4 regions of the Streptomyces sp. NPDC048361 genome follow, and region 3 is predicted to be linked to each of the others. Evidence: riboswitches for the same ligand, from Rfam matches in the RefSeq annotation. Region 3 holds a riboswitch; each other region holds the start of a gene.

Region 1 (7,393 bases), on a different contig from region 3:
GGGCAACACCATGGCTGAGCGCCGCGTCAACGTCGGCTGGGCCGAGGGCCTGCACGCCCGCCCCGCGTCCATCTTCGTCCGTGCCGCCACGGCCGCCGGAGTCCCCATGACGATCTCCAAGGCCGACGGCAACCCGGTCAACGCCGCGTCCATGCTCGCGGTGCTCGGCCTGGGTGCGCAGGGCGGCGAGGAGATCGTGCTGGCCTCCGACGCCGAGGGCGCGGACGCCGCGCTCGACCGTCTGGCCAAGCTGGTCGCGGAGGGTCTCGAGGAGCTCCCCGAGACCGTCTGACCCGGTCGACGTCACACCGGAGGACCGCGGGACCCGGATGCGGGCCCGGCGGTCCTTTTGTCTGTCCGCGGGTCCCCCCGCACGCTCCGGTCCCGGCAGCCGCACCTGCGTCGCCCCTGCCTGCGCGGCACCCCCGTTACGCGCGCGCACCCGCCGTGTTGACGGCGCGTTGCGGGGTGCTCACCGCATCGGGGCTGCGCAGCCGATGGGCCGGAAAGGTGCGCTCGGCGTGCTGGGCGGTGAGTGCGCGGGCGCGTTGGGCGTCGCCGCGTGCCACCGCGTCGGTGATCGCGCCGAGTTCGGCCCAGGCCTCGGCCGGGCGCTCCGGCGGGTCGGTCACGTACATCCAGTCCACCTTGTGCCGCACCTGTGTGAGCAGCGCGATCAGGCCGGGGCTCGCGGAGGCCTGGGCCAGCGTCTCGTGGAACCAGCCCCACAGTGAGCGCGCGTCCTCGCCCCGGCTGCGCCCTGCCCGTTCCTGACCCAGCCTCACCAGGCCGCGCAGTACCCGGAGATGGGCCTCTTCGTGCCGTTGGGCGGCGCGGGCCGCGGCCAACGGCTCCAGGAGCAGGCGCAGTTCGAGGAGGTCGGCGGCCTCCTGGTCGCCGAGTTCGGCGACACAGGCGCCGACGTGCCGGCGGGTGGTGACGAACCCCTCGGACTCCAGGGTGCGCAGCGCCTCGCGGACCGGGACGCGGGAGACCCCGTAACGGCGCGCGAGGGCCTCCTCGGCGAGCCGGGCGCCGGGCGCGAAGACACCCGAGACGATGTCACCGCGCAGAGCCGTGACGATGGAACGCGCCGGAACCCGCACGCCGGACCTCCTCTGGGATCGTCGCCGAAAGCGGCTGGGCAGCGCCTCGTCGGCGGCCGTCCGGGGACTGTAGGGCAGGCCTGTTACGTCCGGGTGACGGGCGGCGCGCGGGAACGCCTTTCGGCCAACGGGCCGGCGGGCCAACGGCGAAGACCCCCGGCGCGGAGCCAGGGGTCTTCGGTGTGCGCGGGGGTCGGCGGGACGCCTCAGACGGTCACGCCGTGCGAGCGCAGATAGGCGACCGGGTCGATGTCCGAGCCGTACTCCGGGCCGGTGCGGGCCTCGAAGTGCAGGTGCGGGCCCGTGGTGTTGCCGGTGTTGCCCGAGAGGGCGATCTGGGTGCCCGGCTCCACGGACTGACCGACGGAGACCTGGATGACCGAGAGGTGGCCGTACTGCGTGTACGTGCCGTCGTGCATCTTGATCACGATGTTGTTGCCGTACGCGCCGCCCGGGCCGGCCTCGACGACGGTGCCCATGCCCACCGCGTGCACCGGGGTGCCGATGCCCGCGTGGAAGTCGATACCGGTGTGGCTGCCGGAGGACCACAGCGATCCGCCGGTCTTGTAGCCCGTGGACACATAGCTGTTGGCTATGGGGGCGACGAAGGTGTTGAGCCGCTTGCGCTCCGCCTCGCGCGCCGCGCGCTCCTTGGCCTCGCGTGCCTCCTGGGCGCGCTGCTCGGCCTTGCGCTTGGCCTCCGCCTCGGCCTCCGCCTTCGCCTTGGCCTTCGCGGCGGCCTGCTTCTGCGCGTCGGCCTGGGCGTCCAGCTGGTCGGCGAGGGTGTCGCCGATGACGATGGCCTGAGTCAGGCCGGTGTCGGTGGTGGTGCTCGGGGCGGCGACGGCCGGGGAGGCGAGGGTGCCTACGACTCCGGCGGTGGCGAGGGTGGCGATGCCCGCGATGTTCGCGCTGCGGCGCGTCATCCGGCTGGGCGCGCGGTGTTTCCCGGTGGCACGGGTGAACGCCATGGAGTGGCGGTGTCCTTTCCTTCCATCTCGCCTACCGGGTTAGCTGACGGGTTCGGAGCAGGAAGGTCTCCTACGGGCTCCTCCGCGGGCGGAGGCGTCCGATTCACCCCAGGGACTGAGTGGGTCCCCGGCTCCCCAGGCTCGCGCCATACGGGGACTCGGCGATCACTGTCCGGTGCCGCGGCTGCGACGGGTGGTGACGGACAGCGCGGTTGACGCTAGACGGCTGATCTTTCAATCACCAAACAGACACAGGTTTTTGTTGCGCACGCCACACGCCAGACAGGCAACCTCTGCAATAAACCGGACATATGGGGAGACCCCGGGGGCGCAGCCGCCACCGGGGTCCCGTATGCCCCGGGGGTCCGGGGCCCAAAGACGTGTCAATCAGCCTGTGACGACGCTCACTTCACCGATGCCGAGCGCCCGCACGGGCTCCTCGATCTGGGCCGCGTCGCCCACGAGGACCGTGACGAGCCGGTCGGCGGGGAAGGCGTTGACGACGGCCGCCGTCGCCTCCACGGTGCCGGTCTCGGCGAGCTGTGCGTACAACTGCGCCTGGTAGTCGTCCGGCAGGAACTGCTCGACCTGGTCGGCGAGGGTCGCGGCGACCGCGGCCGCCGTCTCGTACTTGAGGGGCGCGACCCCCACCAGGTTCTGTACGGCGCTCTCGCGCTCGGCGTCCGTCAGACCCTCGGCGGCGAGCTTGCGCAGCACCTTCCACAGGTCGTCGAGGGCGGGCCCGGTGTTGGGGGTGTCGACCGAGCCGCTGATGGCGAGCATCGCGGCGCCGCCGTCCGGCCCCGAGCGCAGCACCTGGCCGAAGGAGCGCACGCCGTAGGTGTAGCCCTTCTCCTCGCGCAGGACGCGGTCCAGGCGCGAGGTGAGGGTGCCGCCCAGGCAGTACGTGCCGAGCACCTGGGCCGCCCACACGCGGTCGTGGCGGTCGGCGCCGATACGGCCGATGAGCAGCTGGGTCTGGACGGCGCCGGGGCGGTCCACGATGACGACCCGGCCGGTGTCGTCGGCGGTGATCGGCGGGACGGGACGGGCCTTCGCGGTGGTGCCGGTCCAGGCGCCCAGGGTGTCCGCGAGGATCGCGTCGAGGTCGGTGCCCGACAGGTCGCCGACGATGACGGCGACGGCCGTCGCGGGCCGCACGTACGCCTCGTAGAAGGCGCGCACCGCGGCCGCGTCGATCGCCGCGACGGTCTCTTCGGTGCCCTGGCGGGGGCGGGACATCCGCGCGGTGGCCGGGAACAGCTCCTTGGAGAGCTGCTTGGCGGCGCGCCGGGCCGGATTGGCCTGCTCGTGCGGGATCTCGTCGAGCCGGTTGGCCACGAGGCGCTCGATCTCGGACTCGGCGAACGCGGGGGCCCGCAGCGCCTCGGCGAGCAGCGAGAGCGCCTTGGGCAGCCGCGAGACCGGCACTTCGAGGGAGACCCGGACGCCGGGGTGGTCGGCGTGCGCGTCGAGGGTGGCCCCGCACCGCTCAAGCTCCGCGGCGAACTCCTCGGCCGAGTGCTTGTCGGTGCCCTCGGTCAGGGCGCGCGCCATGATCGTGGCAACGCCGTCGAGGCCCTCGGGCTCGGCGTCGAGCGGCGCCGCGAGGAAGATCTCGACGGCGACGACCTGCTGGCCGGGGCGGTCGCAGCGCAGCACCGTCAGGCCGTTGTCGAGCGTGCCGCGCTCGGGCGCCGGGAAGGCCCACGGCTTGGCGGAGCCCGCGGTGGGCTGCGGGTGGAACTCCATGGTCACGACAGCGTCCGTCACTGGCCCGCCTCTTCCTCTTCGTTGCCTGCCTCGGGTGCCGCGGTGGGCTCGTACACCAGGACCGCCCGGTTGTCGGGGCGCAGCGTCGCGGCGGCGATCGCCTTGACCTCGTCCGCGGTGATCTCCAGGACGCGGTCGACGGCGGTCAGGGCGAGCTGCGGGTCGCCGAACAGGACGGCGTAGCGGCACAGTTCGTCGGCGCGGCCGGCGACGGTGCCGAGCCGGTCGAGCCATTCGCGCTCCAACTGGGCCTGCGCGCGCTCCATCTCCTCGTCGGTCGGGCCCTCGGCGGCGAACCGCGCGAGCTCCTCGTCGACGGCGGCCTCGATGTCGGGGACCTCGACGCCGGCGGAGGTCTTGACGTCGAGCCAGCCGAGCGAGGGGGCGCCGGCGAGCCGCAGCAGGCCGAAGCCGGCGGCGACCGCGGTGCGGTCACGGCGGACCAGACGGTTGTGGAGGCGGGAGGACTCGCCGCCGCCGAGGACGGTCAGCGCCAGGTCCGCGGCGTCGGCCTCGCGGGTGCCGTCGTGGGGCAGCCGGTAGGCGGCCATCAGGGCGCGCGCCGGCACGTCCTCCTCGACGACCTCGCGCAGCTGACCGCCGATGGTGCCGGGCAGGGCGCCGTCGCGGGGCGGCTGCTTGCCGTCGTGCGAGGGGATGGAGCCGAAGTACTTCTCCACCCAGGCCAGCGTCTGCTCGGGGTCGATGTCGCCGACCACCGACAGCACCGCGTTGTTGGGCGCGTAGTACGTGCGGAAGAACTGCCGCGCGTCGTCGAGGGTCGCCGCGTCCAGGTCGGCCATCGAGCCGATCGGGGTGTGGTGGTAGGGGTGGCCCTCCGGGTAGGCGAGGGCGGTGAGCTTCTCGAAGGCGGTGCCGTAGGGCACGTTGTCGTAGCGCTGGCGGCGCTCGTTCTTGACGACGTCGCGCTGGTTGTCCATCGACTCCTCGTCGAGGGCGGCCAGCAGCGAGCCCATGCGGTCGGCCTCCAGCCAGAGCGCGAGCTCCACCTGGTGGGCGGGCATGGTCTCGAAGTAGTTGGTGCGCTCGAAGCTGGTGGTGCCGTTCAGCGAGCCGCCGGCCCCCTGCACCAGCTCGAAGTGGCCGTTGCCGTGCACCTGCCGGGAGCCCTGGAACATGAGGTGCTCGAAGAGGTGGGCGAGACCGGTGCGGCCCTTGACCTCGTGGCGCGAGCCCACGTCGTACCAGAGGCACACCGCGGCGACCGGGGTCAGGTGGTCCTCGGAGAGCACCACGCGCAGGCCGTTGGCCAGTCGGTGCTCCGTCGCTGTCAGGCCGCCGGAGCCGGCCTGCGCTGTGGCCGTGTGACCCATGGGCATGTACGTCCCTTCGTTCGCGATGTGCAGTACCGCAGTGTGGAGTACTGGCGGAGGAAGTCCTACCTGGGTGAAGAAGTCCTGGGTGAAGAAGTCCTGGATGAAGAAGTCCTGCCACTGTATGCAAGCGCGTGGGCACCTGGCGAAGTTCCCGGGTCGCGGTCGGCGTTGTCAGTGGGACGGTCCACAATGGTCGGATCCAGATCCGATCCGGTACGTGAAGGAGCAGCAGCCGCGATGGCCCGCCGCAGCACGAAGACCCCGCCGCCGCCCGACGACTTCGAGGAGCGGATCCTCGACATCGACGTCGTCGACGAGATGCAGGGCTCCTTCCTCGAGTACGCGTACTCCGTGATCTACTCGCGGGCCCTGCCGGACGCGCGGGACGGGATGAAGCCCGTCCAGCGCCGCATCGTCTACCAGATGAACGAGATGGGCCTGCGCCCGGACCGCGGCTATGTGAAGTGCGCCCGCGTCGTGGGCGAGGTGATGGGCAAGCTGCACCCGCACGGCGACGCCTCGATCTACGACGCCCTGGTGCGCATGGCGCAGCCGTTCTCGATGCGCCTGCCCCTGGTCAACGGGCACGGCAACTTCGGTTCGCTCGGCAACGACGATCCGCCGGCCGCGATGCGGTACACCGAGTGCAAGATGGCGGACGCCACCTCGCTGATGACGGAGTCGATCGACGAGGACACCGTCGATTTCGCCTCCAACTACGACGGTCAGGAGCAGGAGCCGGTCGCGCTGCCGGCCGCCTATCCGAACCTGCTGGTCAACGGGTCGTCCGGGATCGCGGTCGGTATGGCGACCAATATGCCGCCGCACAACCTGGGCGAGGTCATCGCCGCGGCCCGCCATCTGATCCGGCATCCGCAGGCGGACCTGGAGGCGCTGATGCGCTTCGTGCCCGGTCCCGACCTGCCGACGGGCGGGCGGATCGTGGGCCTTCAGGGCATCAAGGACGCGTACGAGTCGGGGCGCGGCACCTTCAAGATCCGGGCCACGGTCTCGGTGGAGAACGTGACGGCGCGCCGCAAGGGCCTGGTCGTCACCGAGCTGCCGTTCACGGTCGGCCCGGAGAAGGTCATCTCCAAGATCAAGGACCTGGTCGGCTCGAAGAAGCTCCAGGGCATCGCCGATGTGAAGGACCTGACCGACCGTTCGCACGGCCTGCGTCTGGTCATCGAGGTCAAGAACGGCTTCGTCCCGGAGGCCGTTCTGGAGCAGCTCTACAAGCTGACGCCGATGGAGGAGTCCTTCGGCATCAACAACGTGGCCCTGGTGGACGGCCAGCCGCTGACGCTGGGTCTCAAGGAGCTCCTTGAGGTCTACCTCGACCACCGCTTCACCGTGGTGCGCCGGCGCAGCGAGTTCCGCCGCACCAAGCGCCGCGACCGGCTGCATCTGGTCGAGGGTCTGCTGGTGGCGCTCGTCGACATCGACGAGGTCATCAGGATCATCCGGTCGAGTGACAACTCGGCGCAGGCGAAGCAGCGGCTCATCGAGCACTTCTCGCTGAGCGAGATCCAGACGCAGTACATCCTGGACACCCCGCTGCGCCGGCTCACCAAGTTCGACCGGATCGAGCTGGAGAGCGAGCGCGACCGGCTGACCGGCGAGATCGACGAGCTGACCGGGATCCTCGACTCGGACGGCGAGCTGCGCAAGCTCGTCTCGGCCGAACTGGCCGCGGTGGCGAAGAAGTTCAGCACCGACCGGCGCACGGTCCTGCTGGAGTCGGCGGGCGCCCCGGTCTCGGCCGTCGCCCTGGAGGTCGCGGACGACCCGTGCCGGGTGCTGCTCTCCTCGACGGGCCTGCTGGCGCGTACCGCCCATGGCGAGCCGTTCGTGCCGGGCGAGGACGACAAGCGGGTCAAGCACGATGTGATCGTCTCGGCGGTGCCGGCGACCCAGCGCGGCGATGTGGGCGTGGTGACGTCCACCGGACGGCTGCTCAGGCTGGCGGTGATCGACCTGCCGCAGCTCCCGGACACGGCGTCCGCGCCCAACCTGTCGGGCGGCGCCCCGATCTCGGAGTTCCTCTCCTCGCTGGAGCCGGACGAGACGGTGGTGTGCCTGACCACGCTCGACGAGTCGTCACCGGGGCTCGCGATCGGGACCGAGCAGGGCGTCGTCAAGCGCGTGGTGCCCGACTACCCGTCCAACAAGGACGAGTTGGAGGTCATCACCCTCAAGGACGGTG
Region 2 (7,393 bases), on a different contig from region 3:
TGGGCGAGGATCGTCGGCGGAATGTTCTTGAATTCATTGATGTCGTACATGTTCTTCCTTGGGCAGGGCGCGAGTTGTCGGGGCCGGATGTCGTCCGCGGTCCTGGGGCGGCGAAGTCCCCCACGGTCTCAAGCGATCTGATCCGTCGCCAGAAGCCTTTCCAGCGTGAGCGGATCCGTGGCCGCCGGCGCCGTGCAGGCGTGCGCACCCGCGATCGCGCCGATACGTGCGCAGTGTTGCGGGGCGAGGCCGGAGAGCCTTCCGTACAGGAATCCGCTCACGTACGCGTCACCCGCGCCGTTGGTGTCCACGACGGGGGAGTGGGGCGGGAGCGCCGGGATGTGGCGCGGCGCGGCCTCTCCGCGCACCAGAAGATGGGAGCCGTCCGCTCCGGCCGTGGCCACCACGGTGTCCGCCCGGCCCTCGCGCAGAATCTCCCGCATGAGCGCCGTGGTGTCGGCGCCCGCGCCCGCGGCGCTGAGGAACACCAGATCGGAGCGGAGGGCGAACTCCCGGTGGTGCTCGGCGAGTCCGTCCCAGTCGTGCAGATCGGTGGAGACGGGGATGCCGAGGTCCTCGATGTCGTCGTAGAGGAAGCGTGCGAAGTTCATGATTGAGACGTGGGCGTGCCGGGTCCGGCGCAGTCGCGGCAGGTAGAAGTCGCGCGGCATCCGCAGGTCGGCGGGATCGCGGGCGTCGTAGAAGGACATTCTTCGGCCGTCCGCGGCCACCAGGTTCACCGCGCGGCGGGTGCCCGAGGGGGAGATGAGCGGGGCGAAGTCCACACCGCTCTCGGTCAGCCGTGTGCGTATTTGGGCGCCGGTCCAGTCGTCGCCGACACAGTCGATCAGCCCGACCTCCAGCCCGAGCGCCCGGGCCCCGATGGCCACATTCGCCCCGGTGTGACCCGGCCACTCCTCGATCGGGCCGACCTGGACCGAGTCGGCGAGCGGCACCGGCAGTGAGTCCACCCGGACGACGGTGTCCACTCCCGTCCCGCCGACCACCAGGACGTCGTACTCCGCGCTCTCTCGCGTCACCGCTCCACCTCTCCGTTGCCCCGCCGCCGGGAGGGCGGGCCGAGGCCATGATCGCGAAGGGGAGGTGTGGCGCGCGTCGCATTTCCCGGTTCGGGGCCGAACCCTATGCCGAGCGTAAAAGTCCCTAGTGTCCGAAATGGAATGCTATGGGTTTGGCGGCCACGTGCCGGAGAATGTCCCAATTAGGGCTAATGGGTTAGCCTCGCCGCTTTTGCCGCCGGGTCGTTCGGTTCCGGGATGGCCGAGTGAATTGGGTCACGCACCCAACGGGCTGTCAGAAAAATGCCCGAGCCCATTTGCCTTCATCGCAAAGCGAGTTGAGGACTTCGGCGGTGGCCTCCGGCGGCCACGGATTTCAGTGGATCAATATCCCGATCTTCCTCAATTAATTCTGGCCTTGTTTCCACTCGGTCCATTCGTTTACGTTCACCGTCAATCCGGATGGAACGCCGAATCCTGCCGCCGTCCGGAACCTCCCACACACGTATGGCAGGAGCGGGGGACCCAGGTAAGCCGCCGATCCGGATTCCGGAACGGCTGGGGTGAAGTCGCGTACACCGCGGCCGGACATCTCTGGTCCGAACCCGACAGCTCACCTCGCAGGCGACGGAGAGGACAACACCATGCCTGCAAAGGGCAAGCACCGCCGCCCCAAGTCCAGCTCGCTCAGCCGGGGGCTCGCCGCCGCCGGAACCGGCGGTGCCGTACTCGCCATGCCGGTGATCGGCGCGACCACCGCCTCCGCCGCCCCCGCGTCGGCCCACACCGCCACGGTGGCGAGTGTCGCCGCGGCAGCCAAGCCGGCCACGGCCGTGAAGGCGTCCCCCACGAGCTACGCCGTCGTCGCGGGAGACTCGCTCTCCAAGATCGCCGACGCCCTCGACGTGACCGGTGGCTGGAAGCAGCTCTACCAGGACAACCAGAGCGTCATCGGCAGCAACCCCGCCATCATCCACCCCGGCATTCGGCTCACCCTCAGTGGCCAGGACAAGGCGGCCGAGACCGCGCGTGACGCCTCGGCCGGCCGGGCCGACCGCTCCGCACGCCCGGCCACCCTGACCACCGCGAGCACGGCCTCGTACGCCAACAACCTCGACGGCTGGATCAAGCAGTCGCTGGACATCATGGGCCGGCAGGGCATCCCGGGCACCTACGACGGGATCTACCGCAACATCATGCGTGAGTCCTCGGGCAACCCGATGGCGATCAACAACTGGGACTCCAACGCGGTCGCCGGAACCCCCTCCAAGGGGCTCCTCCAGGTGATCCAGCCCACCTTCACCGCCTTCCACGTGCCGGGCACCTCCACGGACCTCTACGACCCGATCGCCAACATCACCGCGGCGTGCAACTACGCCGCCAAGACGTACGGCTCGATCGACAACGTCTTCGGCGCCTACTGAGACGACCGAGCGAACACCCAAGAAGGCCGGGCGCCCTCCACGGCGGAGGGGGTCCGGCCGGACTGTTGGTCGTCCGGACTTGGTCATCCGGACTGTTGATCACGGTGGCCCGGCCCGTGGCCGAGGTCCGCAGGTGCGGTGGCCACGCGGTGCCCACGCGGTGCGGTGCAACTTTCGTTCACCCGGCGGGGTGAACAATTTGAAGGCTGCACGTTTCTGCATACGCGTCTGTTCCTAGGGTGGTAGTGCGTCACCCCGGACCACGGTGACTGTCCGACTACCGTGCCCCCCGCACCCCGGGGGCCTTTGCTGGACCGGGAGTTGCCCATGGGAACCACCGCTCGGCCGTCCGTCTCGGCTCCTGTACCCCTTCCGCCGGGGCTGTTGCCTGAGCGGTGCCGTCATGCCCGTACACATCTGGTGCACGGGGTCACCGTCGTCGAGGTCCACGGCTGCGTCGACCTGGCCAGCGCCCCCGACGTACGGATGCACCTCGACGCGGCCACACAACCGCCCGGCGCCCGCGTGGTGGTGGACCTGCGGTCCGTGGAGTTCTTCGACTGTGCCGTCCTCGCCCTGCTCTGCCGGGCGCACCGCAGGATCCGGGAGCGCGGTGGCCGGCTGGGCCTGGTTTGCGTACGGCCGTGGCATCTGCGTGTCCTCGCTGCGGGCGGGATCTACGCGCTGATCCGGCCGGCCGCCACCGTCGAGGATGCGGCGCTCGCCTCACCGATCGGCCCGCGGGTGTAGTCCAACACCCTCTGAAAGAAACCCTGTTGGCGCATATGGCGATGCGTCACCGTGCGCTGTCGCGACGCATGTGACGGTACGTCGTTGCGCGCCCTTGCGATTCGGCGGCTGTCTCGAGGGTGCACCTTCCGCTGCCCTTCCGTACCTTCACTGGCGTTCCCCGCGGTGATAAGCACGTACAGCCGGACTTCGCGTCCCACCACCAAAGGGGTTCACGTGCACGCCCACGACAGCCAGCAGGGCCGATCCGTCTCGCCCGGCGGGCCCGTGCCGCGGGCCGCCGAACGGGGCGAGGCGCCAACGGTCGGCCAGGGCCTGGCGGGTGGCGGGTTCTCCCCGGAGCAGGTGCGCGCCCTTCAGCGGTCCGCCGGGAACGCCGCGGTGGCCGGACTCGTCGCCCAGCGGGCCGCCGCGGTGCAGCGCTCCGCCGTCCACGACGTACTGCGTGGATCCGGCCGGCCGCTGGACTCGGAGGTGCGTGCCGACATGGAGAGCAGGCTCGGCGCCGACTTCGGTGACGTCCGGGTGCACAACGACGTCGCGGCGCAGCGCTCCGCCGCCGAGATAGGCGCCCGCGCCTACACCTCCGGAAGCCATGTCGTGGTGGGCCGGGGCGGCGCCGACCGCCATACCCTCGCGCATGAACTCACCCATGTCATCCAGCAGCGCCAAGGACCCGTAGCCGGCACCGACACCGGCGGGGGCTTGAGCATGTCGGACCCTTCGGACGCCTTCGAGCGGGCGGCCGAGGCGAATGCCACCCGGGCGCTCTCCCAGCCCGTGGCCGACCAGCCCGTGGCCGACGCCGAGTCGTCCGCCGAACCCGTACAGCGAGTATGTGACGGGCCATCGCATGCACATTCCTCTGCCACCGCTCCCGCCGCCGTACAGCGGGCCGTTGGGTTCGAGTTCGAGGCGCAGTGGAACGTCCGGCGGGTCGCCGATCCCGTGGCCGACACCGCGATCCATGAGCAACGGATTTCGCAGAGAGACCGGTTGCTCAACGCCAAGCTCATGGAGCTGGTGATCAAACCCCAGGCGAAGCAGCTGACCGAGGAGGAGAAGGCCGAGTCCCCCGAGGCGCTCCGGGCTCGCTGGTTCGACGGGGAGTTCCTCAACGCGGTGGGCGAAAGGCGGCTCGAAGCAACGGAGTTCAAGCGGGGCAGTGCACAACGGGCCGCGACCGAGATGAGCCTGATGATCTCCAGTCAGATTCCCGAGGCGCCCCTGATGGGTGAGAACCTCGGCAAGGGGCGAGGGCCCGATGGCGTGGTGGTGCGGGGCACCAAGTACGACCTGACCGCGGACGCCAGCCCCTCGGGCGGCTCCAACCTGGAGTGGGTCACCGACCCGTTGGACACCGTGGCCGAGGTCGGCACCGTACTCGACGGCATCACCCGCATGGCCCGCTACCTCAACGGGCGCCAGAAGGACGCCTCCATCCCCTCCGAGGACGTTACCGCCGGAGGCGGCACGCCCGAGCCCCACCTGCGCATCTACCCCTTCAGTGGGGCGCTCTCGTTCTCCCCGCAGACCACCGCCGGGATGCGCCTGGACCGGCTGCCGGACCTCATTGGCTATCTGGCCGACAAGGACGAGAAGCCCAGGCCGAAGACCCTGGGCGGCATGCTGAACACCATGCACGGGAAGATCACGCATGCCGGTGAGCGGCGCGCGCGGGCACGCCGCGACCTCTTCGCCGGCGGGTTCGGTACGTTGCCCGCGGCCAAGGCGGGCGCGGAGCGGGCGGTGGGGGAGCTCAGCGCGACCCCTCCCGAAGGGCTCACCCTGTCCAAGGGCGACATCGGCAGCCTGACGGGTCTCGTCATGCATCTGGGCGCCTATGTGCTGGAGGGCGAGGAACTGCCGGCGGGCGCCAACGCCAAGTCGATCGCGGGCGGTCTCATGGCCCGCACCGATTTCGCCCACAACTTCGGTCTGCTGCCGCGCCCCGTGCAGGAGTACTTCCGCGAGCACCCGGACCAGTTCGCCACCCTGGTTCTGAGGGCCGTCGACCGCGAGGGGAACATGCCATTGTTCGGCGCGTCGGTGGAGCGCGGTCTGGCGAACGACCGCACCCAGACCACGATCACGCTGACCCGTGCGAAGTGGCTCCGAACGGTGGCCCTCGGACACGACCTGCTGAAGAACACCGAGCACCTGACGCCCGAGCAGCGGGACATGGTCGACGACGAGCCCGGGGCGCAGGCCGTCCACAAGTCGCTCGGCGCGCTGGGCGACCAGGACAACAGCGTCACCGTGAAGAAGCAGGAGATCCAGCTGATGGTGGCCGAGCTGCGCCGCATGGAGGACCGGGTGCCTGCGGAGAAGCTGAAGCCTCTGGCCGTGGCCGCCTTCAAGCTGATCGAACAGCTCAACAACGGAAAGGACCTCAAGTACGCCAAGCGGGACTAGCCTTGAGGCAAGGCCGGCACCGGGCGGCGTATCGTTTCGCGGGTGACAGCGAAGCGAAAGATCATCCTTTCCATGTCGGTCTCGCTCGACGGCTATTTCGAGGGGACCGAACGGCAGATCGACTGGCACAAGGTCGACGACGAACTGCACCGGCATTTCAACGACGAACTCCGCACCATGGGCGCCTTTCTGGAAGGCCGGGTCACACACGAGCTCATGGCGGGATTCTGGCCCACGGCCGACGCCGATCCCGATGCGCCCGCGCCGGTGGCCGAATTCGCCCGGATCTGGCGGGAGATGCCGAAAGTCGTGTTCTCCCGGACTGTCCAGGAAGCCGAATGGAACGCCGTTGTCAAACACGAGGTCGTGGTGGAGGAGATCGAGGCGCTCAAAGCCGGGTCGGACGGAGACCTGGCGCTGGGCGGGGCGGACCTGGCGGCGTCCTTCCGGCGCCACGATCTCATCGATGAGTACCGCCTCTACGTCCACCCGGTCGTGCTCGGCAGGGGCCGGCCCCTGTTCATCCCCGACGACCCGGCCTCGGCACAGGCCGACGGATTCCGCGAGCTGCGCCTCGTCGAGACCCGTACCTTCGGGAACGGCGTCGTCCTCCTTCGCCACCAACGGGTCAGGGCATCGGCGTGACCGGAACTCACCCCGACCAGCCGCCACGACAGGGGAGCAGCACATGGAGTCCGTTTCACCGATGACGGCAGAGCAGTGGCTGGTGACGGCCGTCGAGGAGGCCCGGGCGGGTCTCGCGGAGGGTGGCATCCCGATCGGTGCGGCGCTCTACGGCGCGGACGGGACGCTCCTGGGGCGCGGACACAATCTGCGGGTGCAGGAGAACGACCCTTCTCTGCACGCCGAAACCACCGCCTTCCGCAATGCGGGACGCTTGCGTTCCTATCGGGGTACGACCATGGTGACGACGTTGTCTCCGTGCTGGTATTGCAGCGGCCTGGTGCGGCAGTTCGGTATCGCGCGCGTCATTGTGGGTGAGGACCGGACCTTCCGGGGCGGCCGGGAATGGCTGGCCGAGCACGGGGTCGAGATCGTGGTGCTCGACGATCAGGAATGCGTGGCCATGATGACCGAATTCATCGCGGAGCACCGGGCGTTGTGGAATGAGGACATTGGAGAATGACGCGGATGGGGTCCGGGTGTCCGGGGCAGGCGCAAGGCTCAAGGGCTTACGGTACAAGGCGCCGGACCCCGGGCCCGGGACGCCGGAATGAGCGGCCCCCCTCCCCCTCGGGTGCCCTCAACTCACCTGTCCTCGCACCAAATTGATTCGATGCGTCAGCTCGTCGAAGTGGCGGATCGTGGCAATAGCGGCGGGCAGCGTCGCCGGGCGTGGAGCCGAGGTGATGAGGACGGCCGACATGCCGAAGGCGTGCGGAGCGGTGGCGTCGTTCTCCGGGTTGTCTCCGACGAACAGGATGTCCTCGGGCGGGCACCCCGCCGCTTGCGTCACCGTGGCGTAGAAGCGCGGATCCGGTTTGCGCAGGCCCAGCGCGCTGGAGAGCACCAGCGCGTCGAAGCAGTCGGCGATCCCTGCCGCCCGCAGCGTCCGGAGACGTACCGAGTGGGGGCGGTCGGTGTTGGAGGCAAGCACGCAGGACAGCCCGGTCCCGCGCAGCACCCGTAGCGCCTGCGCCGCCCGCGGGTCGACCCCGGCGTCGGGCACCACGCTGAACACCGCCTCGACCGCGAGCCGCAGGTCGGGGACGACGGCACCGCAGTCGTGGGCGGCGCGCCGCAGCCGAGCGGTGAAGGAGGTGC
Region 3 (7,393 bases):
GTCTGCTCGCCGAGCACCTTGAGCCGGGCCGCGGTGGAGAACCGGTCGCGGTCCTTGACCTTGGCGTCGTTGCCCATCGCTCTCCCGCCTCCCCGTCACACACGTACGTCCCCGGACACGGTACGGGACCGCGGCCGGGGACGTACGGACGACTGGCTAGGGCGTCAGCCGTTGCTGCTGCTCAGCCGGTGGAGCTGCTCAGCTCGTGGTGCTTGTGCTCAGCCCTTGAAGCGCGGGAAGGCGCTGCGGCCGGCGTAGACCGCGGCGTCGTCGAGGATCTCCTCGATGCGCAGCAGCTGGTTGTACTTGGCGACGCGGTCCGAGCGGGCCGGGGCGCCGGTCTTGATCTGGCCGCAGTTCACCGCGACGGCGAGGTCGGCGATGGTGACGTCCTCGGTCTCGCCGGAGCGGTGGGACATCATGCACTTGAAGCCGTTGCGCTGGGCCATCTCGACGGCGTCCAGCGTCTCGGTCAGCGAGCCGATCTGGTTGACCTTGACGAGCAGGGCGTTGGCCGAGCCCTCCTCGATGCCGCGGGCGAGGCGCTCGGGGTTGGTCACGAACAGGTCGTCACCGACGATCTGGACCTTGGAGCCCAGACGCGAGGTGATGGTGTTCCAGCCGGCCCAGTCGTCCTCGAACAGCGGGTCCTCGATGGAGACCAGCGGGTACGCGGAGACGAGCTCCTCGTAGTACTCGGTCATCTCGGCGGCCGAGCGGGACTTGCCCTCGAACTCGTACTTGCCGTCCTTGTAGAACTCCGACGCGGCGACGTCGAGCGCCAGCGCGATGTCCTTGCCCGGGGCGTAACCGGCTTCCTTGATGGCCTCAAGGATGAGGTCGAGGGCGGCGCGGTTGGACTCCAGGTTCGGCGCGAAGCCGCCCTCGTCGCCGAGGCCGGTGGACAGGCCCTTGCGCTTCAGGACGCCCTTGAGCGTGTGGTAGACCTCGGCACCCCAGCGAAGGGCCTCGGAGAAGGACTCCGCGCCGATCGGGGCGATCATGAACTCCTGGATGTCGACGTTGGAGTCGGCGTGCGACCCACCGTTGAGGATGTTCATCATCGGGACGGGCAGCAGGTGCGCGTTGGGGCCGCCCAGGTAGCGGAAGAGCGGCAGGTCGCTGGCCTCGGAGGCGGCGTGCGCGACGGCGAGCGAGACGCCGAGGATGGCGTTGGCGCCGAGCGAGCCCTTGTTGTCCGTGGCGTCCAGGTCGAACATGGCCTGGTCGATCAGGCGCTGCTCGGTGGCGTCGTAGCCGACGAGCTCCGGGCCGATCTGCTCGATGACGGCGAGGACGGCCTTCTCGACACCCTTGCCGCCGTAGCGGTTGGGGTCGCCGTCACGGAGCTCGATGGCCTCGAAGGCACCGGTGGAGGCGCCGGACGGAACTGCAGCACGGCCGGTGCTGCCGTCGTCGAGGCCGACCTCGACCTCGACCGTGGGGTTGCCTCGGGAGTCCAGGATTTCCCGGGCTACGACGACGTCGATGGACGGCACGAGCATCTCCTTCTGGGATGTGAAGCTAGATGTGACGCAAGCGGTGCAGGGACATGCGGGGTCGCGTTGGCCTTGCGACAAGAGCCTAACCGGCTCTGGGGGTCCGGCCAGCCGAGTGCCCGCCTCCTGGGACGAAAAAGGGCCCAAGGACCCCGATTGCCGGGCAAAGGACCACAACACTACTGCCTGGTAACAGCGAAAACCCCGGCCCGGCGCGTACGGGGGAATGCGCGCCGGGCCGGGGCGACCTGGGGGTGGGTCAGCTCAGCCGAGGTGCAGCTTCTGGCCCGGGAAGATCAGGTTCGCGTCCTTGACGATGTCCTTGTTCAGGTCGAACACCTTCTCCCAGCCACCCTTGACCCCCTGGGCGGTGGCGATGGTGCCGAGGGTGTCGCCGGACTTGACGGTGTACTCGCCGTCGCCCTGCTTGACCGGCTGGCTGCGCTGCTCGCCGCGGCTGGCCGGCGCGGACTCGGTGCGCTCGGACTTCTGCGACTGCTGCGGCTGGGCCTGCTTCTTCGGCTTCGAGGGCTTGGTGGCCTTCGAAGAGGAAGAGGACGAGCCGGAGGTGTCCACGTCGGCCTTGGCGCCGCCCGAGGTCAGGTTGCCGGCGCCGGCGCAGGACCAGGCACCCGGGCCCTGGATCGCGAGCAGCTTCTCGGCGGCGGCTATCTGCTGGCCCTTGGTGGCCAGGTCGGCGCGCGAGGCGTACTGGGTGCCGCCGGCGGCGGCCCAGGAGGAGTTCGAGAACTGGAGGCCACCGTAGTAACCGTTGCCGGTGTTGATGGACCAGTTGCCACCGGACTCGCACTGGGCGACGGCGTCCCAGGTCTGCACGGAGGCGGCGGAGGCGGAGCCCGCGGCCATCAGCGGGGCGGCGACAGCAGCACCGGTGACACCGGCCAGCGTGGCGACACGGACGGCCTTGGACGGGCGGCGGTGCTTGCCCTTGCCGGAAAGCAGCATGGAGTTCTCCTCACCGACGCCTGCGAGGTGAGCTGTCGGGTTCGGGCGTGAGCTGCCCGGCCGGACGCCGAAGCGTCCGTCTTCACCCCAAGCCGTTGCGGCAGTCCTGTGAACTGCCGGGCCCGGCACTTACCTTGGGTCCCCCGCTCCTGCCTACGGCGCATAAGCGTCGACTGTTCCCATCGGCCGACGGCAGGATTCGGCGTGCTCGGTCGACGGGGCTCGCGGTGACGAGCGAGTCCGACGAAAACACAGGCCCCGCCAATGTTCAAAGACGCACATCGGGGAGAAATCCCCCCTACTTGCGGCCACAGAAGGGATGTTTCCGCAGGTGAGGGGCGGGGCGGACGGACCGGGCAGACGGGACACGCCAGTTGAGGCGAAGAGACCCATGTCTCACTTGCACAGAACGGACATAAACCCGCGAACTAACCCTGCTGAGGCGTGGAGTTCGGGGCGGAGTTCGGGGTGGCGGCAGAGCTGGAGCCGGGGGTCGCCGAGGTGGCGCCCGGGGCCGTGCCGGCAGCCGTCAGGTCCTTCAGGTCCAGGCTCTGACCGGGAAGGATGAGATTGGGGTCGGTGCCGATCAGCTGCTCGTTGGCGTGGTAGAGCGCGGGCCAGCCGCCCTTGACCTTGTTCGCGTCGGCGATGACCGAGAGGTTGTCGCCGGCGCGGACGGTGTAGGCGCCGCTCGCGGCCGGGGGGTTGCCCGCCTCACGTGAGGCCCCGTCACCCCGCGAGGCGTGCCGTCCCGCGTCGCGCGCGTCGGTGGAGGTGCCCGCGTCGCCGGTGGCGCCCGGCGCCGACTGGCCGGCCGGGGCCGACGGCGTGCCGGCACCGGGCGCGGTGCCCGTGCTCTCCTCCGGCGCGGGCGTCCCGCGGTGCTTGCCGGGGCTCGCCGGGGTGGAGGCGGAGGGAGCGGGGGACTTGGCCGGCTCGCCCGACCCGGTGGCGCCCGGCGCCGGCGTGCCCGGCGTCGCGCCGCCCGGCGTCGCGGAGGCGTCGGGTGTCTTGGTGGCGGGGGTGGCCGGGGCCGACGGCGCGGACGACGGCGTTCCGTCCGAGGTGTCGGGCACGCCCGGGTCGACGTCCGCCGAGCCGCCGCCCTTGGTGAGCCCGGCGCCGGTGCCGCAGGAGGCGAAGGCGCCCGGGCCCTTGGCGGCGAGCACCTTCTCGGCGACGGCTATCTGCTGGGCGCGGCTGGCAAGGTCGGCGCGCTGCGCGTACTCGTTGCCGCCGTACGCCTCCCAGGTGGCCTGCGAGAGCTGGAGGCCGCCGTACAGGCCGTTGCCGAAGTCGGCACTCCACATCCCGCCGGACTCGCAGGAGGCGACCTGGTTCCAGGTGCCGGCGTCCGCGGCGCTCGCGCCGGTCGCGGCGAGCAGGGGAAGCGCGATGGCGGACCCGGTCACTCCCGCCGCTACGACGAGGGCGGGTGCCTGGCGGGGTCGACGATGCCGTCCATTCCCGGAGCGCATGCGAAAAGCCTTCCGTGTGACTGCTGAGCCGAATGAACGGTGAACGTAGCCGTACTCGAACGCCTGTCACAAGTCGATGGCACCGCGATCACGTAAAAGTCACAGTCTTGACGATGTGTCAGATGACGCCGGGATTCCGTTTACCGGCGGGCTGCGTGCCGGGTGGCGTGCCCGGCGGTGTGCCCGGCGCGCCCGGCGGCATGCCCGGCGCCGTGAACTCGACCGGCAGGGTGCGCAGTCCACGCATGATGAGCCCGCCGCGCCAGCGCAAATCGTCAGGTTCCCCCGCGAGACGCAGGTCAGGCAGGCGGCGCAACAGGGTCGCGAGCGCGGTCTGCCCCTCCAGTCGCGCGAGCGGCGCACCGAGGCAGTAATGGATGCCGTGCCCGTACCCGAGGTGCTGGTTGTCGCGCCGGCCGAGGTCGAGCGTGTCCGGCTCGTCGAAGCGTTCCGGGTCGCGGTCGGCTGCGGCGAGCACCACGAGGACCGGGTCGCCGGCCGCGATGTCCTGGCCGCCGAGGGTCAGCGCCTCGGTGGCGAACCGCCAGGTCGCCAGCTCGACGGGCCCGTCGTAGCGCAGGAGTTCCTCGACACCGGTCGCCAGCAGGTCGCTCTCGCCCGCGGCGAGCGAGGCCTGGAGCCGCTCGCGCTGGCCGGGGTTGCGCAGCAGGGCGTACACCCCGTTCCCGATCAGGTTGACGGTCGTCTCGAACCCGGCGAACAGGAGGATGAACGCCATGGCGGCGGCCTCGTTCTCCGTGAGGTGCTCGCCGTGGTCGCTCGCCTCGATGAGCCGCGAGATCAGATCGTCGCCGGGGTTCTCGCGCTTCTTGCGGATGAGCTCGGCGAGGTAGTTGCGCATCTTCTTCACCGAGCGGGCGACTCCGCCGCGCGGGCCGCCGCCGTGCCGGATCATCATGCCCGCCCAGTCGCGGAAGTCGTCCTGGTCCTCGCGCGGGACGCCGAGCAGATCGCAGATGGCGTAGATGGGGAGCGGGAACGCGAACTCGTGGATGAGGTCGGCTTCGCCCTTCGCCGCGAAGGAGTCGATGAGCTGGTCGGTCAACTCCTGCACGCGGGGGGCGAATTGAGCCACCGTACGAGGTGTGAACGCCTTCGACACCAGGCGGCGGAGCCGGGTGTGGTCCGGCGGGTCGATGTTGAGCAGATGCGTCATCAGCTCGGCCTTGCGCTCGCCCGGGATGCCCGTCTTGCCCTTGGCGTGGGCCGGCTCGGCGTGATGGGCGGGGTTCTTGGAGAGCCGCTGGTCGGCGAGGGCCTGCTTGGCGTCCCCGTACCGCGTCACGAGCCAGGCCTCCACACCACTGGGCAGCCGGGTGCGGTGCACGGGGGCGTGCTCGCGGAGCCAGGCGTAGGCGGGGTAGGGGTCGGTGGCGAACTCCCAGGTGAAGAGTTCGGGGGCGGGGGAAGGAGGGGGATCGTCCTGCACGCCCCGACCGTATCCCGGGCGGCGCTCCCCCTTCGACGGCGCCGGTGCCGCCGGTGCCGAGGGGGGCCGCACGCGCCCGCCCGCCCCGCGGTACGGAGAGGCGGGGCGGGCGGGCCGGTGGAGCGGATCGGGCCGGGTCAGATCAGGCCGTTGTAGAGGTTCCAGTTGGTGCCGACCTTGGCGCGCGGCTCGTAGGGCGCCGCCGCGTTGCCCGTCCCCTTGTACAACCACAGCACACCGGACGGGCTGGCTATGCCGCACCTGGGCACCCTGCCAAGGGGGTTATTCGGCGGCGCGGATCGCCTCGCGGTAGGCGCGGGACGCCGCGCGCAGCGCCGCCTCGGGGTCGACCCCGGCCGCCTCCGCCTCCACCGCGAGCGCAAGCAGCCGGTAGCCCACCCCCTCCCCGGAGGGGAGCGGAACGGACAGCCCTCCCGTCCGCGCCCGGGCGGACAGCTTCGCCGCGAGGGCGAGCGCGGGCTGCCCCAGAGGCACCCCGTCCGTCACGGACGCCCGCTGCTTCTCGACCGCCTTCATCCGCAGCCAGTGCTCCTTGACCTCCTCCGGCGTCTCCGCCCGCTCGGAGCCGAACACATGCGGATGCCGGTGGATCAGCTTCTCCACGATGCCGCCCGCGACGTCGTCCACCGAGAAGGGCTCCTCCGCGTCCTCCTCCGCGATCCGCGCGTGGAAGACGACCTGGAGCAACACATCGCCCAGCTCCTCGCGCAGCTCGTCCCGGTCGCCCTCCTCCACCGCCTCGACCAGTTCGTACGCCTCCTCAAGGGCGTACTTGGCGAGCCCCTTGTGGGTCTGCTGCGAGGACCACGGGCACTCGCGCCGGATACGGTCCATGACCTGGACGAGGTCGAGCAGGCGCGCGCCCGGCAGATCGTAGGAGCCGGGCAACAGCTCCAGGTCGGGCATGCTCATCCGGCCCGACCCGGCGAGGCGGGCAAGCCCGTCGGTCAGGCGCCGGTCGCCCTCGCCCGAGGGGAGCACCACCACGGTGCGGCCCCCGGCGCACGTCTCGACCAGTCCCTGCGCGTCCGGCACGGACAGCTCGACCTCGATGCCCGCCTCGCGCAGATACGGCAGCTGCGGATGCGCGGGGTCGGGGCACAGGACGGCGTCGGCGCCGCGCAGGGTCTCCCACGCGGGCCACGACAGGAGCCCCGGGGCGACCCGGTGGCTCGCCGTGAGCAAAACGATTCGGCCGGATTCTTCAACAGCAGTCACCCGTCGAACCTACCCTCACCCACGGAGCCTCCCGCCGAGCCGCCCATCAGGCCTCCGCCGGGCCACCCGCCGAGCCTCGCCGAACCTCCCCTTCGGGCCCTGCGCGGGGCGTGCGTCGGATCAGCCGGTCGCCGCCGAGTCCCCCGGGTCCTCCTGCTGGTCCTGAGGCGCACCCTGCTGGTCCTGGCCGGCGCCCTGCTGATCCTGCGGCGCATCCTGCTGGTCCGTGCCGGGCTGCGGCGCGGCCGGCTGCTTGGTCTTGGCGATCCACGGCGCCTGGTAGTCGGCGAGCTGGATCTGGCTCGCGTTCCAGCTGCCGTAGCGCGGGTTCACGTCCACATGGAGGTCCTTGGACGCCTTCACCAGGACGGGCAGCAGATCCTGCTGCGTCCGCGCGCCGATCTTCGCGGCCAGCTTCTGCTCGACGACCTGCCGCCGCACATACGTGTCGATCTGGTCCGGGGCGAGCCCGCCATTGGTGAGGGCCTGCTCGCGCAGCTGGTCCTCGCCGCCGGCCTGCTGCACCATGGCGGCCCGCGCGTCCTGGACCTCCTTGGGGCTCACGCTCACCCCGTTCTGGTCGGCGGCGCGCGCAAGCACCCGGTCGAAGATCATGTTGCTGAGCTTCACCTTGCCGAGCTGACCCGAGTCCTTGATCAGCTGGGCGGACTGCGGGGAGCTCTGCTGAGCCGTCCGTACGTCCTTGACCTCCGCCTGGAGCGCGGAGACCTCGATCCGCTCGCCCCCGACGACGGCCGCGG
Region 4 (7,393 bases), on a different contig from region 3:
GAAGAGGCCCGGCACTTGTTTCAAGTGCCGGGCCTCTTCGCGTACCCGGATCCCCTCCCTGCCCCTGTCCCCGTCGGCAGCGCCAGCGCCATCGCCATCGGCATCGTCATCGACGGTTGACCTTGACGTAACGTCAAGATCTAGCGTGGTCGCTGTGAACGGCAAGGAATGGTCGATCCAGGAGATCGCCAAGAAGGCCGGGACGACGAGTCGCACCCTGCGCCACTACGGGGAGCTCGGCCTGCTCGTCCCCAGCCGGATCGGAAGCAACGGCTACCGCTACTACGACCAGGACGCCCTCGTCCGGCTCCAGCGCGTCCTGCTCCTTCGGGAGCTGGGGCTCTCGCTGCCCGTGATCGCCGAGGTCCTGGAGGGCGAACGCGATCCCGCCGCCGCGCTGCGGACCCATCTGCGCCTGCTCGAACAGGAGCGGGAGCGCATCGCGCGCCAGATCGCCTCCGTACGGACCACCTTGCACAAGACCGAGGAGGGAGCGGAGCTCATGGCAGAGGAAGTCTTCGACGGGTTCGACCACACGCGGTACGAGGAGGAGGTGAGCCGGCGCTGGGGGAGGGCCGCGTACGAGAAGGGCGACCGCTGGTGGCGCTCGCTCACCGACGAGCAGAAGCAGGGGTTCCGGCGGGAGCACGACGACATCGCCCGTGACTGGGGGCGGGCCCGCGCGGACGGGGTGGCCGTCGACGCAGACATGGCCCAGGACATCGCCCGGCGCCATGTCGCCTGGCTGTCCACCACGACGACCGTCGGCAGGTCGTACGTGACCGGGCTCGGACGGATGTACGTCGACGACCCCCGCTTCGCCGCCACCTACGACGAGCACGGCGAGGGCACGGCGGTCTTCGTGCGGGACGCCCTGGCGGTGTACGCGGAACGCCATCTCACGGACGAGCCGGCCACCGGGGGAGCGTGCGCGGAGTAGTCTCGCGTGCGCGATGAGTGAGTACGCGGGTGCGGGTGCGGGTGCGGATGCGGATGCGGGTGGAGATGCGGATGCGGGTCGGCGGCGGGCACCACGGCGGAGGACGTTGGCCGTGCTGCTCGCGCTCGCCCTGTGCGGGCTCCTCCGGAGCGGCTGCCAGGTACAGCCGGCCGGGCTCGTCCCCGCATCCGTACCGCTGCCCGCCAAGGCGGCGGTCGTGCGGCCCTCGGCGGCCCCCGCGGGCTGCCGGCTCAACCGCGGCGGCTGGGCGGAGCTGCCCTGCGTCCCGGACCAGGACGCCCACCACCGCCACACCAGGGGAAGCTGCGCCCGGGGCCGCCCGGGGCCCCATCGGTGCCGTCTGCGCTGAGCGTGCAAGCGGTTTCTGCACTCCGATGGGCGCGTCCGAGTCGCCGTCGGGCCCGGCAGGGGCGAGGCTGGACTGGTGCGGCAGCAGCGAGCGGAAGGCGAAGGGCGCCTGGTACGGGTGCTACCCGTGGTCCTGGTCGTCGTCGGCTTCGTCTTCGACGCCTCCACGCCGCCCGAGCTGACCGCCGCCGCGCTGTTCGCGGGCGCGCCGGTGGCCGCCGCCCCGTTCTACTCCGAGCGCGGCACTGCCGCCGTCGGCCTCGGCTCGGTGGCCGCCATCGTGGCGCTCTGGTTCATACACGACCTGCCCAACCTCGGTGAAGGCGCCAGCGAACTGTTCACCGTGCTCACGGTGAGCGCGCTCGCGCTCGTCATCAACCGCATCCTGCGCCGCAGCGGCGAACGGCTCGCCTCCGCACGCGTCATCGCCGAGACCGCGCAGCGGGCCGTGCTGCCCGCGCCCGCCGGCCGGATCGGCGGGCTGCACGTCGCCGCGCGGTACGAGGCCGCACAGGCGGACGCGTTCATCGGCGGGGACCTCTTCGCCGTGCAGGACACCCCCTACGGGGTCCGGCTCATTGTGGGTGACGTCCGGGGTAAGGGGCTCCAGGCAGTGGAGGCGGTGGCCGTGGTGATCGGCGCGTTCCGCGAGGCCGCCGAGCAGGAGTCCTCTCTGGAGGCGGTGACCCAGCGCCTGGAGCGGGCACTGGCCCGCGAGGGAACCCGACGCGACCGGCTCGACGCGGTCGAGGGGTTCACCACGGCACTGCTCGCCGAGATCCCGCGCGGCGACGGCACCGTACGCCTGGTGAACCGGGGCCACCCCGAGCCGTTCCTGCTCCACCGGGACGGGTCCTTGGACGTGCTCGTGCCGAGCGAGCCCGCGCTGCCGCTCGGCATGGCCGACCTCGGGGTGTGGCCGGACCGGTCGGACGTACGCCCCTTCCCGCCCGGCTCCACGCTGCTGCTCTACACGGACGGGCTCTCCGAGGCGCGCGACGGGACGGGCACCTTCTACCAACCCGCCACCCGGCTGCGCGGCGCGATCTTCCCGGGCCCGGACGAGGTCCTGGACGCGCTCGTCGACGACGTACGCCGCTATACGGGTGGCGGCACGAGCGACGACATGGCGTTGCTGGCGGTGGCCCGCCCGGCCGAGGGCCAGCCCGACCGGCGCCGTACGGTCAAGATCGTCAAGTGAGGGCACAGGGCAGCGCGTGGGGTTCGGTCGCCACGGTGGGTGCGCAGGGGGCCTTCACGGTGGGTGCCCGAAAGGTCTCGCTCCGCATAACAATTGACGCACCGTCAGGATCTTGATGTTTAAGCGGGTGTGACGCAGGAAACCGTGAGGGGTCGTCAAGTCGCCCGGTTTGCCCCGACAATCGCCGCTAAGTCCAAGCCAGGGCCGTTAACGATCAGTGGGAACGGCTTGGAATCCATACCCGCTGTCTATTAACGTTCGATAACGCAGCGCGGCCGTACCAGCCGTCGCAAAGGCGGCACCGTGCGCATGCGCCGAATCCCGAAAGGGAACCGGGGAACCACAAACTTGGGGTGAATCGGACGTCCGTCATGGGCGCTCGTAGGAGACCTTCCTGCTCCGAACCCGGCAGCTAACCCGGTAGGCGAGAAGGAAGGAAAGGAGCGCCCCTCGTGGCGTCCAACGACCCTGCCCTCGACACCCCCCTCCCCCTCCCCTCCCTGTACGGGGAAGCCCCCGGCGAGAACGAGAGCTGGGAGGAGTGGGACCCGACCGAGGAGTCCGTACGCTCGGTCCGCGGCCGGCACAGAGTCGCCAAGCAGCGCGGCGGACTGGCCCGCAGCTCGACCGTCCTGGGCGTCGGCGTGATCGCGGCGGTCGGCGCGGGGGGCATGGCCACGGCACAGAGCAAGCCTCCGGTCTCGATATCCCTGCCCGACTCCCTCACGGACCACCTGCCCGACCTCGGCTCGCTGCCGGGCGTGGGCGCGCTGGTCGGCCACGACGGCGCCTCGCACGACGGTCACGAGGGTCACACCGGTACGGAGGCGGAGTCCGGCGGGTCGGCAGGGGAGTACGGGGAGACAGGGGAGTCCGGCGGGTCGGCCGCGGACCGGGCCGACCGGAAGATCGCCGCGTCGCCGCTGACCATGGCCGGGCTCTCCACCTCCGAGGCCGAAGCCGGCGCCACCGATGCGGGCGAGGCGCTGCGCGCCCGCATCCTCCAGCAGGCCGAGCAGCAGAAGGCTGGGGCTCTCGCCGAGGCGAAGGCGGTCGCGCAGAAGGCCGCGGCCGAGAAGGCGGCCGCCGAGGCCAAGGCCGCACAGGGCGCGGCGGAGGCGAAGGCCGCCGCCGAGAAGAAGGCGGCGGACGAGGCCGCGGCGAAGAAGGCGGAGCAGGAGCGGCTGGCCAAGCTGGCCGCGGCGTACTCCCTGCCGGTCGGGTCGTACACGCTCACCTCCACGTTCGGTGAGGCCGGCTCGATGTGGTCGTCGGGCCACCACACCGGCCTCGACTTCGCGGCCCCGACGGGTACGCCGCTCAAGGCCATCCATTCCGCGACGGTCAAGTCGGCGGGGTGGGCGGGGGCGTACGGGTACCGGACGGTGCTGGTGCTGGATGACGGCAGTGAACTCTGGTACTGCCACCAGTCGTCGCTCGCGGTGAGCGTGGGGCAGAAGGTGTCGACGGGGGACGTCATCGGGCGGGTCGGGGCGACCGGGAACGTGACGGGCCCGCACCTCCACCTGGAGGTCCACACCCCGTCCGGCACGGGCATCGACCCCATGACGTGGCTCCAGTCGAAGGGGCTCCATCCCTGAGGTTCCCCCGGGCCCGTGGCGGGGTTGCCCTTGGCAGGGTGGCCGGCGGAGGCATCTTCAGCCGGTCCGGCGTTCGAGGACGGGCGGAATAGGCCTGCATGGACGGGGGTTGAGGTCGCCATGACCTCTCTTCGCGCGCTCGGCGGCTCGGACCTCTCCGTCTTCCCCCTCGCCCTCGGCGGCAACGTCTTCGGCTGGACCGCCGACCAGGACCAGTCGTTCGCCGTCCTCGACGCCTATACCGCCGGCGGGGGCAACTTCGTGGACACCGCCGACGCCTACTCGAAGTGGGCCCCCGGAAACTCCGGCGGTGAGTCCGAGGCGATCATCGGCGCGTGGCTGGGCGCCCGGGGCAACCGGGCCGACATGGTCATCGCCACCAAGGTCGGCGCGCACCCCCGGTACGAGGGGCTCGCCGCGACGACGATCAAGGCCGCCGCCGAGGAGTCGCTGCGCCGCCTCGGCACCGACTACATCGACCTGTACTACACCCACTTCGACGACACCTCCGTTCCCGTCGAGGAGATCGTCACCGCCCTCGACCAGCTGGTGAAGGACGGCAAGGTCCGGGCGATCGCCGCCTCCAACATCTCCCCGGAACGGCTCCAGGAGTCCCTGGACTTCTCCGACCGCGAAGGCCTCGCCAAGTACGTGGCGCTCCAGCCGCACTACAACCTCGTCTCCCGCTCCACCTACGAGGGCACGCTCCAGGACACCGCCTCACGCGCGGGCCTCGCCGCAGTCCCCTACTACGCGCTCGCCTCCGGCTTCCTCACCGGCAAGTACCGCCCGGGCCAGAGCGTGGACAGTGCGCGGGCCGCGGGCGCGGGCAAGCACCTGGAGAGCGAGCGGGGCCGCAAGGTGCTGGCAGCGCTCGACCGCATCGCCCAGGAGCGCGACGCCGAGATCGCCACCGTCGCGCTGGCGTGGCTGGCCGCCCGGCCCACCGTCGCCGCGCCCATCGCCTCCGCCCGCACCGTGGAGCAGCTGCCGGCGCTGCTCGCCGTCGCCGACCTGGAGCTGACGGACGAGCAGATCTCCGAGCTGACGGCCGCCTCAGCGTAGGTAGGGATGGGGCGCCCCGTACGGCGCCGGGCCTGGCTGTCCGTGCGAGGAGTGCTGCGGCTGCGGGGCGTACCGCGGGTGCGGGGCGTACGGCGCGTACTGGTTGTACTGCGCGTGCTGGGTGTAGGGGTGCGGGGGGCCCGGCTGCGGGGGCATCCAGATGCGGCCGGTCGCTCCCGCCGCGTACAGCAGCGCCGGGCCTGCGACCGGCTTGCGCTCCCACAGATGGTGGAGGAGCTCCTGCTCGCGGGCGGCGAAATCGGGCCCGGGACCGGTGGCGCCCGGACTGCGGTAGGCCCGGTGGCGCAGAAACGCGAGCGTGGTCGCGAACGCCTCGTACTCGGCGACCGCGCGCGCCGCGGCCTTCCCGCCGAAGCGATGGTGCGCGAAGTCGCGTGCTGTCGCGCGGGCCCGCATCGAGGACAACGCGAGCGGTTCGGCGGGCCCGAGCCAGCCGGCCGCCGCGTACGCGGGCAGCTCGGCCGCGACCGTACGCAACTCGCGCTGCCGGCTCCACACCGCGAGCCACGTGAGCAGCCCGAACACCGGGACCATGACCGCCCCGTACACGAGGTAGAAGCCGTACGTCCCGAACAGCGTCGAGCTGTTCCACAGGGCGTGCATGCCCATCGCGAGCACCAGGCCGAGCAGCGGGAACGCGACGCGGCGCAGCCGCCGGCCGGGCGGTGAGAGCGCGGCGAAGCCGAAGCCGATGCCGGACAGCACCGTGAACAGCGGGTGCGCGAACGGCGACATGACGACCCGTACGAAGAACGTCGCGGCCGTCGTCGAGGTGAGGCCCGCGCTGTGGCTGGCCTGGTCCTCGCCGAACGCATTGCCCAGGTACAGGATGTTCTCGGTGAAGGCGAAGCCGGTCGCGGTGAAGCCGGCGAAGACCACACCGTCGACGACGCCGTGGAAGTCGCGTCTCCGGAAGCAGAAGAGCAGCAGGACGGCCGCCGCCTTCGCGCTCTCCTCGACGATCGGCGCTATGACGCTCGCACCCAGGTGGTCGGCCGAGGACGGGTCGGCGGTGGCCGTGGCTATCCAGCGCGTCGCGAACGAGTTGGCGATGATCGCCACCAGGGCGGCTGCGCAGGCGCCCCACGCCAGGGCGAAGAACAGGTTGCGCCAGGGGCCCGGGTCGACCCGGTCGAGCCAGCGGAACGCGGCGCCGAGCAGCGGCACCGGGAGCACCGCGAGCCCGAGCCCGACCAGGAACCCCTCCGTGCCCGTCTGTTCCCGTACGAGCGCGAAGATGACCAGGCCGCACAGGGCGAGCAGGGTGATCAGGGCGCCGGCGCGGACGGCCTTGGAACGCCAGAAGTCGCGGCGCGGCCGGTAGCGCCACTTCGCCCGGTCCGGCGGGACCGCGTCGAAACGGGGCTCGTCCGCGCACGCCGGGACCGGCCGGGCCGGGACGGCCTGACCGGGCTGCGGGGGCGCCTGCCCGGGGTGCGGGCGGTGCGGAAGCGACTCGAAGGACACGAGACGACCCTAACGAGGGTCACTGACGATGCGCGACGGCGCCCGCACTACGCGCTGTGTGCGCCGGTGACGGCAGGGCCGGTTCAGGTTCGGGTTGAGGTCCGGAATCCGGCTCAGGTTCCGGAACCGGCGTGCTCGGCGCGGCGGAACAGGAGGTCGTGCACGACGTGGCCCTTGTCGAGGCCCTGGCCCTCGAAACGGGTCAGCGGACGGAACGCGGGCCGGGGCGCGTATCCGCCGTCCTTCACCGTGTTCTCGAAGTCGGGGTGCGCGTCGAGGACTTCCAGCATCTGCTCGGCGTAGTCCTCCCAGTCCGTCGCGCAGTGCAGCACGGCGCCGGGCTTCATGCGCGTCGCGGCGAGCGAGAGGAACTCGGGCTGGATCAGGCGGCGTTTGTGGTGCCGCGCCTTGGGCCACGGGTCCGGGAAGTACACACGGAGCCCGTCCAGGACCTCGGGCTCCAGCATCTCGCGCAGCAGGATGATCGCGTCGCCGTTGGCCACGCGGACGTTGCTCAGGCCGCCGCGTTCGGCGAGGCCGAGGAGGTTGCCCTGGCCGGGGGTGTGGACGTCGACGGCGAGGATGCCGGTGGCGGGGTCGTCGGCGGCCATCTGCGCGGTGGCCTCGCCCATGCCGAAGCCGATCTCCAGGACGACGGGCAGCCCCTCGAACATCTCGACCAGGTCGATCTTCCGCAGCCCGTCGATGTCGAAGCCCCACACCGGCCAC

What was found. Region 3 has a riboswitch for cyclic di-AMP ahead of AB0D31_RS30690 (transglycosylase family protein). Riboswitches for the same ligand answer to the same signal wherever they lie in the genome.
Region 1: it holds a riboswitch for cyclic di-AMP, as region 3 does, so the genes downstream of both, AB0D31_RS26020 (M23 family metallopeptidase) here and AB0D31_RS30690 (transglycosylase family protein) in region 3, are expected to answer to the same signal.
Region 2: it holds a riboswitch for cyclic di-AMP, as region 3 does, so the genes downstream of both, AB0D31_RS25770 (LysM peptidoglycan-binding domain-containing protein) here and AB0D31_RS30690 (transglycosylase family protein) in region 3, are expected to answer to the same signal.
Region 4: it holds a riboswitch for cyclic di-AMP, as region 3 does, so the genes downstream of both, AB0D31_RS30050 (M23 family metallopeptidase) here and AB0D31_RS30690 (transglycosylase family protein) in region 3, are expected to answer to the same signal.

Annotation. Positions count from the first base shown of each region.
Region 1 is NZ_JBEZKW010000052.1:7,706-15,098, forward strand. It holds gene AB0D31_RS26010 (HPr family phosphocarrier protein) at 11-292, shown strand; gene AB0D31_RS26015 (GntR family transcriptional regulator) at 429-1,106, opposite strand; gene AB0D31_RS26020 (M23 family metallopeptidase) at 1,313-2,077, opposite strand; cyclic di-AMP (ydaO/yuaA leader) riboswitch at 2,091-2,251, opposite strand; gene AB0D31_RS26025 (pitrilysin family protein) at 2,465-3,829, opposite strand; gene AB0D31_RS26030 (pitrilysin family protein) at 3,847-5,184, opposite strand; gene AB0D31_RS26035 (DNA topoisomerase IV subunit A) at 5,425-7,393, shown strand, end outside.
Region 2 is NZ_JBEZKW010000051.1:8,623-16,015, reverse strand. It holds partial or broken gene AB0D31_RS25780 (RraA family protein) at 1-50, opposite strand, end outside; gene AB0D31_RS25775 (PfkB family carbohydrate kinase) at 129-1,040, opposite strand; cyclic di-AMP (ydaO/yuaA leader) riboswitch at 1,478-1,661, shown strand; gene AB0D31_RS25770 (LysM peptidoglycan-binding domain-containing protein) at 1,664-2,443, shown strand; gene AB0D31_RS25765 (STAS domain-containing protein) at 2,828-3,193, shown strand; gene AB0D31_RS25760 (DUF4157 domain-containing protein) at 3,410-5,608, shown strand; gene AB0D31_RS25755 (dihydrofolate reductase family protein) at 5,681-6,253, shown strand; gene AB0D31_RS25750 (nucleoside deaminase) at 6,315-6,755, shown strand; gene AB0D31_RS25745 (HAD family hydrolase) at 6,873-7,393, opposite strand, start outside.
Region 3 is NZ_JBEZKW010000078.1:3,064-10,456, reverse strand. It holds gene AB0D31_RS30700 (septum formation initiator family protein) at 1-77, opposite strand, end outside; gene eno (phosphopyruvate hydratase) at 219-1,505, opposite strand; gene AB0D31_RS30690 (transglycosylase family protein) at 1,764-2,465, opposite strand; cyclic di-AMP (ydaO/yuaA leader) riboswitch at 2,468-2,636, opposite strand; gene AB0D31_RS30685 (transglycosylase family protein) at 2,894-3,943, opposite strand; gene AB0D31_RS30680 (cytochrome P450) at 4,062-5,393, opposite strand; gene AB0D31_RS30675 (nucleoside triphosphate pyrophosphohydrolase) at 5,676-6,632, opposite strand; gene AB0D31_RS30670 (SurA N-terminal domain-containing protein) at 6,753-7,393, opposite strand, start outside.
Region 4 is NZ_JBEZKW010000073.1:17,410-24,802, forward strand. It holds gene AB0D31_RS30035 (MerR family transcriptional regulator) at 155-940, shown strand; gene AB0D31_RS30040 (hypothetical protein) at 1,053-1,310, shown strand; gene AB0D31_RS30045 (PP2C family protein-serine/threonine phosphatase) at 1,386-2,510, shown strand; cyclic di-AMP (ydaO/yuaA leader) riboswitch at 2,813-2,952, shown strand; gene AB0D31_RS30050 (M23 family metallopeptidase) at 3,011-4,111, shown strand; gene AB0D31_RS30055 (aldo/keto reductase) at 4,232-5,176, shown strand; gene AB0D31_RS30060 (PrsW family intramembrane metalloprotease) at 5,168-6,664, opposite strand; gene trmB (tRNA (guanosine(46)-N7)-methyltransferase TrmB) at 6,778-7,393, opposite strand, start outside.